Regions from separate parts of the Mycobacterium riyadhense genome, predicted to be linked through region 1. Evidence: predicted binding sites of a transcription regulator. Region 1 holds the regulator's gene; each other region holds the start of a gene.
The links. Region 1 encodes LexA, which represses DNA repair genes until DNA is damaged. Its sites were predicted from a motif close to CGAACANNTGTTCG; they were not measured.
Positions count from the first base shown of each region.

Region 2: a site for LexA is predicted at 1,850-1,863, ahead of cofD (2-phospho-L-lactate transferase). Genes of this name have one in related genera too.
Region 3: a site for LexA is predicted at 1,866-1,879, ahead of AADZ78_RS05715 (error-prone DNA polymerase). Genes of this name have one in related genera too.

Region 1 is NZ_OY970456.1:2,084,134-2,087,407, reverse strand. Features, by position in the region: gene nrdR (transcriptional regulator NrdR) at 1-361, opposite strand, end outside; gene AADZ78_RS09430 (LysM peptidoglycan-binding domain-containing protein) at 519-1,013, opposite strand; gene lexA (transcriptional repressor LexA) at 1,258-1,944, shown strand; gene AADZ78_RS09420 (LGFP repeat-containing protein) at 1,964-3,274, opposite strand, start outside.
Region 2 is NZ_OY970456.1:1,415,078-1,418,351, forward strand. Features, by position in the region: gene AADZ78_RS06355 (coenzyme F420-0:L-glutamate ligase) at 1-514, opposite strand, end outside; partial or broken gene AADZ78_RS28950 (sirohydrochlorin chelatase) at 504-625, opposite strand; gene cofD (2-phospho-L-lactate transferase) at 588-1,631, opposite strand; gene AADZ78_RS06365 (WhiB family transcriptional regulator) at 1,959-2,291, shown strand; gene AADZ78_RS06370 (metallopeptidase family protein) at 2,307-2,726, opposite strand; gene AADZ78_RS06375 (DUF3499 domain-containing protein) at 2,900-3,274, shown strand, end outside.
Region 3 is NZ_OY970456.1:1,247,809-1,251,082, forward strand. Features, by position in the region: gene otsB (trehalose-phosphatase) at 1-372, opposite strand, end outside; gene AADZ78_RS05710 (wax ester/triacylglycerol synthase domain-containing protein) at 414-1,703, opposite strand; gene AADZ78_RS05715 (error-prone DNA polymerase) at 1,894-3,274, shown strand, end outside.

The DNA.
Region 1 (3,274 bases):
AAGCCACCTCGTCGAGGTCGCGCAACGGCCCAAGGATCGCCAGACCGACCTCGTGGCTGGGGACCTCCGGCGACCCAGCGGCACGCACGGTGTCTTCCACTTGCTGGGCGAGCAGGTTCAGCGCATCGTCGTCCACCTGACGCCCCTGGCATGCTCGACGCACGCCGCTAATGACCTTTTCCCGGCTGAAAGGCTCTGTAACACCACTGCGCTTGACCACGGCCAGGATTGCGGTTTCCACGGTGGTGAACCGCCGCCCACACTCGGGACACGACCGCCGCCGCCGAATGGCCTGGCCTTCATCGGTTTCCCGCGAGTCAATCACCCGGGAATCGGGATGCCGGCAGAACGGACAGTGCATGGCCGCTCCTTTGCCGCATCCGGGTACCGCAGACGACTCCGAGAGTACCTGTGCGCTCGCCCGCAGGGCCAACGCAGCCGCCAGCCACGCGCGCTCAACCCCGCGGTCAGCGAGCAAGCTTGGCGTAGAACGGTTTTCGCAGTACACGGTGAAACCGTCAGCCCACCGGCGCGATCAGGGTCTGGCCCGCGGACAGCACCGTGGAGTCCAGGGCATTGAGTTCGCGGATGCGGTCGGCAACCTGGCGCACCGGTGCGTCGGGCGCGACGCGCGCGGCGACGCTTTGCAAGGACTCCCCAGGCAACACACGCACCACAGCGAGCGTGTCGGGTACCCGAGTGAGCGCACCTGGGGAGTTGCCGTTGGCCAGGTTCCCAAAGTTGGCGACCAGGCCGAGCCAGAGGGTGATCATCGCAGCAAGCAGGGCCAACCCCACTGTCGTCGCTACCGTGACCGGACGCCTGCGATGAGATGCCGTCGATATCACAACCCCGGTGCCGTGGTAGCGCAGCGGCGTCCCCGCCGGCCGATAGGGACCCGGCCTGCGCGATTGGGCCTCCCGAGCCCGGCCACAGCGGGGCTCGTGAATCGGCCCGTTGATCGGCCCCCGGACACTACGGGTACGTGGCGGGACTGTCTGGATGATGGTCATGCTGTTCCTCCGGCCGACGGTTTCTCGCTCGTGTGTTCGACACTCTAGTCGCTCGTGTGTTCGAACACCGAACATTTGATCGAAGCGTGTCGCTCGTGAAAGACGTTAAACCAGACCACCGACAAGCCCTGTCTTGTTCGGCGCCGGCGACCACCACCTGCCCGAATGGCGAGTACGGGGGATCGAGCGACACACAGTCGAACACATGTTTGATTCTTAGCGGGGTTGCGGCTACATTCAGTGCATGAGCGACAGCAACGACACCTCACCGGAATCGGGCCCAGCGGATTCATCGCTGACCGAGCGGCAGCGCACGATCTTGAACGTCATCCGTGCTTCGGTCACCGGCCGCGGATACCCGCCGAGCATCCGGGAGATCGGCGACGCGGTCGGTCTGACGTCAACATCCTCGGTGGCGCACCAGTTGCGCACCTTAGAGCGCAAGGGCTACCTGCGCCGTGACCCGAACCGCCCTCGGGCCGTCGACGTCCGCGGCGTCGACGACACCGCAACACCAACGCAGGTCACCGAAGTCGCCGGCTCGGACGCACTACCGGAACCCACCTTTGTCCCGGTGCTGGGGCGCATCGCGGCCGGTGGCCCGATTCTTGCCGAGGAAGCCGTCGAGGACATCTTCCCGTTGCCCCGCGAGCTGGTCGGCGAGGGGACGCTGTTCCTGCTCAAGGTTGTCGGCGACTCGATGGTCGAGGCGGCGATTTGCGACGGCGACTGGGTGGTTGTGCGTCAGCAAAACGTCGCCGACAACGGTGACATCGTTGCCGCGATGATCGACGGCGAGGCCACCGTCAAGACGTTCAAGCGGGCCGGCGGTCAAGTCTGGCTGATGCCGCACAACCCGGCCTTCGACCCGATCCCCGGCAATGATGCCACCGTGCTTGGCAAGGTCGTCACGGTGATCCGGAAGATCTAATGCCGGTTAGCGGCCGAGGTTAGTCCGCTTTGACGAATCCGTTGGCCTGTGCGACTTCTTCGCTGGCGAACCAGAGTTCGGCGAGCGTGTCGTGATATAGCGCACTGCTGGGCGTGTAATACAAGCCGAAACGGGCACTGGCCTTGACCGGGTAGCCATCCGGAGCCTGGTATGGGTCGTGCTCTAGCGGCAGATGGATCATCGGCCGCACACCCTGGCTGGGCGCCCGCGGAGCCGTGCGCGCCGGCGGCGCTTCTGGCGTAGCCCCATATCCCGCTTCTGCGGCCACTTCTGCTTCATCTGCCGATGAATCCGCAGCTGCATGCCGCCCGGTCCGCACCTCAGGAACCGACCTAGCCTCCGTAACGGCGCTGTCCAAGAAGGCCTCGTCCGTGACACCGGCGTTCGCAGTGTAGGTATCCGGGAACGCCGCCTCCGGAACATGGGATTCCGGAACGTAGGTTTCCGGAACGTAGGCTTCTGGAGCTACGCCTTGCGGAGTGACGGATTCGGGAGTGAAGGCCTCGGGCACAAAGGTGTCGGCCGCCACGGTTTCCGGAACGACGGGCTCGTCGATAACGGTCGCTTGGGCGAGATCGCTGGGCGACACGATGGGCGTGGGCGTGGTGTCAACCGCGTCGGGGTCTTCTTCGTCGACCGCCCCGTAGTCATAGCCCTCGGCCACGCCGCCACCGGCACCTCGCGGCCAACTGACCCGCAACGTCGACTCGTCATCCGGCGCCGGATGTTCCGGGAGATGCTGGTCGTCGAGCGGGAAGCGTTCGGTGCCGTAATCGACCTCATCATGCGGCCAGTGACCGTCCGCCCCCGCGTCATAGCTAGCAACGTCATGGTCAAAGTCATGCTCGCGGGGGAACACAGCGGGCTCGTGGCCGCCGCGACGCCGGCGTAATCCAAGGACCACCAACACGGCCATCACGATCAGCAGCACCACCGGGACGGCAGCCACCAGCCACCACCAATGCCAGGTGAACTTCTTGCCGTGCGCGGGCGGACCCGCAACGCTGGGCTGATTCTGACCCGCCACCTGCAGACCGGACAGCAACGGCGCCAGGTTCGCCGGGTCGGTGGTGAACGTGTTTTTCGCGCGGTCGTACGAGACCTTGCCGCCGGTGAACTTCTGCGAGATCACATCGCCGTCCACGGTTTGGTCACCGACCGGCGCGCCCAGTTTGCCCGTGGGGCCTTTGAGCTTGTCCCACGCGGCCTTCATGGCTCCGCGCACCACAAACGCGCCATGGTCGGGCGTCCAGAAGATCACCGGCTTGTCAGCCGCCGAAAACGACGCGATCCGGCTTGCGGGGGTGAT
Region 2 (3,274 bases), 670 kb from region 1:
CCAGACCGGCGGCACCGACAGCGGCGTCGATCTGGCCGTTGCGCCACGCGCGGCCCATGGTGTCGGTGATGATTACGGCGACGGTGACGCCGAGTCGCTCCTGTAGCCCGGCCCGCAGGGCCGCGGCACTGGCGTCGGGATCGACTGGCAGCAGCGCCAGTTCGGAGCGGTCGACGTTGGATCCGTCAACACCGGCGGCGGCCTGAACCAGCCCGAGCCGGTTCTCGGTGATCAGCGTCCGCCCCTTGCGCGCCAGCACCCGCACCGACTCTTGCTCGACCAGCTTGCGGCGCAGTCCGTCTCGCGCCTCGTCATTCTCGGGAGCCGGGACCAGCCGGCCCTCGCACTTGGACACCACCTTGCTGGTGACGACCACCACGTCGCCGTTACGCAGCCACGGCGCCGCGGCGGCGACCGCGCCGCCCAGGTCGTCGCCCGGACGGAATTCGGGAAGCCCGGTGATGGGCAGCATCTCGATCCTCGTCGCGGTACCGTGGTCGGTCACGCGGCTCATTGGCGCCGCTCTCCCCCGCAAGCGGGAGGTGCCTCCACCGCATCGCTGCGCTCTGCATCGTCGCCGACGGGGGTCATTGGCGCCGCTCCTCAGCATCGCTACGCTCTGCATCGTCGCCGACGGGGGTCACGCCCGCAAGGTCCAAGCCAGCCCGGACCATCTCCGCCGTCGCCTTCGGGTCGTTCATCAGCAGCGGTGCCGATGCCACCATGACGTCGTCGATTTCGGCGTGATCGCCGTCGTGTACCAACCAGAAATCCAGTATCCCGGTGGTGCGGCGCCCGCCGTAATGCCGGCCTACCGCTTCCGCGGTGGAATCCACCCCGATGACTGCCAGGCATGCATCAGCCATGCCGCGCAACGGCTTTCCGCCGATGATCGGCGAGTAGCCCACGATCGGAGCGGTGGCCGACCGCAACGCCCCGCGGATACCGGGGACCGCCAGGATCGCGCCGATGCTGACCACGGGATTCGACGGTGCCAGCATGATGATGTCCGCTTCGCCGATGGCTGCCACCGCTTCCGTTGCGGCGCTGGCCTTTTCGGCCCCGACGAAGGCGAAGCTGTGGGTCGGTAACTGGGCGCGGTAGCGCACCCACCACTCCTGGAAATGGATCGCCCGGGGGGCGTCGTCCACTGGATCGGTTACCACCACGTGGGTTTCGCACCGGTCGTCGCTCGCGGGCAGCAACCGTGCACCCGGTTGCCAACGGTCGCACAAGGCCGCGGTGACTTGCGACAGCGGATAGCCTGCCCGCAGCATCTGGGTGCGCACCAGATGGGTGGCCAGATCGCGGTCGCCGAGTCCAAACCAATCGGGCTGCATGCCGTAGCGCGCGAGTTCCTCTTTGGCGTGCCATGTTTCGTCACGATGGCCCCAACCGCGCTCCGGGTCGACGCCGCCGCCCAGTGTGTACATGCACGTGTCCAGATCCGGGCAGACGCGCAGTCCGTGGATCCAGGCGTCGTCGCCGATGTTGACGACGGCGGTTAGCTCGTGGCCCGCGTCCTGGAGGGCACCGTCGGGTGTGGCAAACTGGCCAAGGCCCAGCAGCTGCTGCACTCCCAGGAGGAAGCGGGCACCGCCGACTCCACCCACCAGAACAGTGACCTTCACATCGCAGGACAGTACCTGCCCGCGATGCGGGGTCGACCGGCCCGTGTGAGGCGTCGCAAGACACGCCGAAGACCAACAACAACGGAATCGCCGAAATTTGATCACGAGATGATATGGAAATGCCGCGGAATGCTTGACCCAGCAGGTGAAGCCGTGTCTAATCACATCAGTGTCATTTCCCGGTTGGCCGGCCGGTTCCGGTGTCGCAGACCGAGATTCGATCACTTGTTCGAATTGGGTTAACTGTACATCAAAACAGTGGGAAACCATTTCACTATCTATCAGTGAGGAGGCGGAGGCATGTCCTATGAGCACCTTCGGGGCGTAATGGGAGGCGCACCGCACACCACTAACATGGCAACGCCCCGACCGCATCTGAGCTTGGTTCCAGAGGTACCCACCGCATTCGAGGCATTCGAGCCCGAGCCCGAACCGGTGCCCAGCGACCAATGGCAGGACCGTGCGCTATGCGCGCAAACGGATCCCGAAGCGTTCTTCCCGGAAAAGGGTGGATCTACCCGCGAGGCCAAGAAGATCTGCCTGGGGTGCGAGGTCCGTCACGAATGCCTGGAATACGCCCTGGCCCATGACGAGCGCTTCGGCATCTGGGGCGGTCTCTCCGAGCGCGAGCGTCGCCGCCTCAAGCGCGGCATTATCTAAAGCGGCGTCGGGCAGTCAGTCGTCGATCGTCGGGTCGATGACGGCAGGATCGACGTCCAAGTAGATGGCCACCTGAGCCACCAGTATTTCGTGCAGCAATTCGCCGAGTTCGACGGTGTCCTTTGCTCGTCGTTCGATTGGCTTGCGGAACAAGACAATTCGCGCTCGCGTGGCGTTGCCCCGGACATCCACACCGGCGGGGATCAAGCGGGCCAGCGCGATCGGTCCGTCGGCGATGACCTCGGGGGGCCACTGCACGCTGTCGGGATCCTTGGCCGCAATCCGGGGGATCTCGTCGACCGCGACGTCGAGTTCCGACACCCGCTCGTGCCAGCGCCGCTCGATGGGCTCGTAAGCCTCCAGCACCGCCATGTCGAACCGCTCGGCCCGGCTGCGCCATCCCGGCACTGTCGGCGGCAGCAACGGACCTCGCAGATCGCGACCCCGTCGCCGCGCTCGTTGCGTCGCCGATCTACCTCCCGAGCGACCGCTGCGTGGGGAGCTTCGGGAATCGCTCACCGACCGATGGTAACGGTTACACATCGTGGGAAGAACGGATGCGCGTGTCCGGCGCTTCGGCGACGTTTCCGCACGATAGCCTTGCGCTCGTGAACGTACCCCGTCGCTGCTGCCGGCCCGGGTGTCCGCACTACGCAGTGGCAACGTTGACGTTCGTCTACTCGGACTCCACCGCGGTGGTCGGTCCGCTCGCTACCGCGCGGGAACCGCACTCCTGGGATCTCTGCGTCGGCCATGCCGGCCGTATCACCGCACCACGCGGGTGGGAACTCGTGCGCCATGCCGGGCCACTGCCTACGCATCCCGACGAGGACGACCTGGTCGCGCTGGCCGACGCGGTGCGGGAAGGTGGCCCGGGCGCTGGGGAGCTGTCCTACTCGGGAACCCGCGCGGCTGCGACGGGCGTGCCGCTCAACGGCTTTGCGCCGCAAGCGGGGGCCGCTCCGACCGAAGCGCAGCTGCAT
Region 3 (3,274 bases), 840 kb from region 1:
CAACGCATCCGGAAGCTCAGACATTCGCCGGTCCCCGGTTCGGACGCTGATTTCACCGAGGTCGGCGACGAGCGTGTCGGCGCCGCGGAGGGCGTCGCGGTGTCCGGTTGGGTCTATACCGATTACCAGTGCAAATCCGGCGTCGCGCGCGGCAGTTACGCCGACCGGGTCAGTTGCGATGACCACGGATCGGCTCGGCCGGGCGGACAGCCGATCGGTCGCCTCGATTAGGTCACCGCCCGACGAAAAGACTCCGATGCCGACACCGACGTCGCGCAGTTGCGTGGCTAGCGCCGTCGCGTCCAACACGGCGTCCAACAGCACCGCGTCGTGGCGGCGCGGGTCGATGGTGACCGGCCCCAACTTGCGCACCACCCCACCTTCTCATGGTGGTCGACGCGGGGAGTGTGGGGTCAGCGCCGAACTCCCGCTGGCGGTGCAACCGTCCGCCGTTGCGTGCCCCCGGTCGCGGCACGGGATGAACGCCTGCGGCGATTCTTGGCAAACAGCAGGACGGAGTCTTGGGCATGTGCCACCAGACGCGCCATGCCCAGCTCGATCCCGGCAGCAAGCTGCTCTAGGTCGAGTGCGGCGTTGTAGTCGGCGGTGAGGCCGAACACCAGTTCGTCGCCGTAGCTCAGTACCGCCACCCCGGTGCTCAGCTGCAACGCGGTCGGCGGGATCGGCAGCAACTGGTCCATCCGCTGGCCCATGAGTCGCAACCGCTGGCGTGGCCCCGCAGTGTTGGTCGCCAGCGCCACCCCGCTGCGCTGCGGAAGTCGAGTCAGTGTCTGAAACACCTTGGCGCACAAGGCAAACGGAAGATACTCCGAGAGATTACCGAATTGGCGCTGGTCATTGCGATTCAGCCGGTTGTGGACCGTCCGCAGTTGCATGACGGGATCGCCGTGTTCGACGGGAAGATAGGGAAGCATTGTCGAGATGGTGCGCAGTGAGTCCGAGCGTGGTTGTTCGCCGCGCCGCAGCAGAACGGTACGGAAACCCTCGGTGATGGCAGCGAGCGCAACATCATTGGCGGTCACACCGAACTTGCGACTCACCGCGTCGACGGCGGCGCGGGGAATTCGCACAGTGCGGTATCGCCGCCTGGTTACGGCCGGACTCGTCGGCGATATCCATGTCAAAGGCCAGGTGACGGCTTGCGCCGCCGCCTTGAAGACGGTTGTGGGAGTGCGCCACAGAGCTTCGGTCCAGCTGGCCGTATCACCGCTTGACGGTGGAACATGTTGAGCTGCGGGGTGTTTGGCGAGGGCTTCGGTGTCGACATCGTCGCAGAGCAGGGTGAGGAGCTGGGCCGCCGAAATGCTGCTGGCCATACTGTGGTGGATCTTCATCAAGATCGCCCATCGATTGTCGTTGAGGCCCTCGATGATCCAGCACTCCCACAGCGGGCGGTCCACGTCGATCGGACGTTCCAGTGCATGAGCGATAGCCCGGAACAGTTCGGTTTCGTCGCCTGGCCGGGGGAGTGCCGCCCGTTGTATGTGTTGGGCTGGATCGAACCGCAGTGTCTGTGCATATCGTGGTACGGATTTAATCCGTTCCGCCAGAAGGCTTTCAAAATCTTCAATATCGGGGGCTGCGCCGTTGATGATGGCGACCGCGCTGATGGCCATGCTTGCGTGTCGATCCGGATCATGAGCGCCGAGGAGGCCAGCATCCAAAGTCGTCAGTTGTCCCATGACAAGTCCCCACCGTCAATTTTTTGAATGCGTACCAGTATCCGTCCCAGCCCGGGAAAACGGTACACCTGCAAAGTAAACAATGTGTTTAGTACTTGAAGATGTGTTTAACAGCGCTGTGGGGGTCGTCTGGCCGTGCTCGCGAGGGGCGCAGCGGGCAATCGAACAAAGTTTCGATAGACTGCGCGGTATGGGCTGGGGTAACGGACCGCCGAGCTGGGCGGAGATGGAGCGGCTTCTCGACGGCAAGCCGCGCCATGCCGGTGCACCGGTTGCAGCCGAGCCGGTGCCAGACGAGGGCCCATGGTCGCGCAAGCGCGGGACGTATCAGCCTCCCGAGCACGAGGGCCGGGTCCACTCGTCCGTCGCGTACGCCGAGCTGCACGCGCATTCGGCATACAGCTTTCTCGACGGGGCCAGCACGCCGGAGGAGCTGGTCGAAGAGGCCGCCCGGCTGGATCTGCGAGCGCTAGCGCTGACCGACCACAACGGCCTGTACGGGGCAGTGCGGTTCGCCGAAGCGGCCGCGGAGCTTGACGTGCGCACGGTATTCGGCGCCGAGCTGTCGCTGGAATCCGAGGCCCGCACCGAGCAGCCGGACCCACCTGGCCCGCACCTGTTGGTGCTGGCCCGGGGTCCGGAAGGCTACCGACGGTTGTCGCGGCAACTGGCCGCGGCGCATCTTGCCGGGGGTGAGAAGGGCAAGCTGCGTTACGACTTCGACGCGCTGACCGAGGCGGCCGGTGGGCACTGGCACATTCTGACGGGATGCCGGAAAGGCCATGTGCGCCAGGCGTTTTCCGAAGGAGGTCCGGGTGCGGCGCAGCGGGCGCTGGCCGATCTGGTGGACCGGTTCGGCGCCGGCCGGGTCAGCATCGAGTTGACCCATCATGGTCAACCGCTCGACGACGAACACAACGGGGCGCTGGCCGAGCTGGCGCCGCGCTTTGGTGTCGGGGTCGTCGCCACCACCGGAGCGCATTTCGCCCATCCGGCACGCCGCCGGCTGGCCATGGCGATGGGTGCCATCCGGGCCCGGCAGTCCCTGGACTCTGCCGCCGGGTGGCTGGCTCCGCTGGGCGGCTCACACCTGCGCTCGGGCGAGGAGATGGCCCGGCTGTTCGCTTGGTCACCCGAGGCGGTGACCGCCGCCGCCGAGCTCGGCGAGCAGTGCGCGTTCGGGCTGGCGCTCATAGCGCCACAGCTGCCGCCGTTCGACGTACCCGACGGGCACACCGAGGACAGTTGGCTGCGCCAGTTGGTCCTGGCGGGCGCCGGTGACCGCTACGGGCCGCCCGAGCGGGCATCGAAAGCGTACTCGCAAATCGAACATGAGCTGAAAGTCATTGCGAAACTGAGGTTTCCGGGCTATTTCCTAGTGGTGCACGACATCGCCCGATTTTGCCGCCAGAACTACATCCTGTGTCAGGGCAGGGGATCGGCGGCCAACTCCGCGGTTTGTTATGCCCTCGGCGTCACCGCCGTCGATCCGGTGGCCAACGAGCTGTTGTTCGAGCGCTTCCTCTCGCCGGCCCGCGACGGGCCACCCGACATCGACATCGACATCGAGT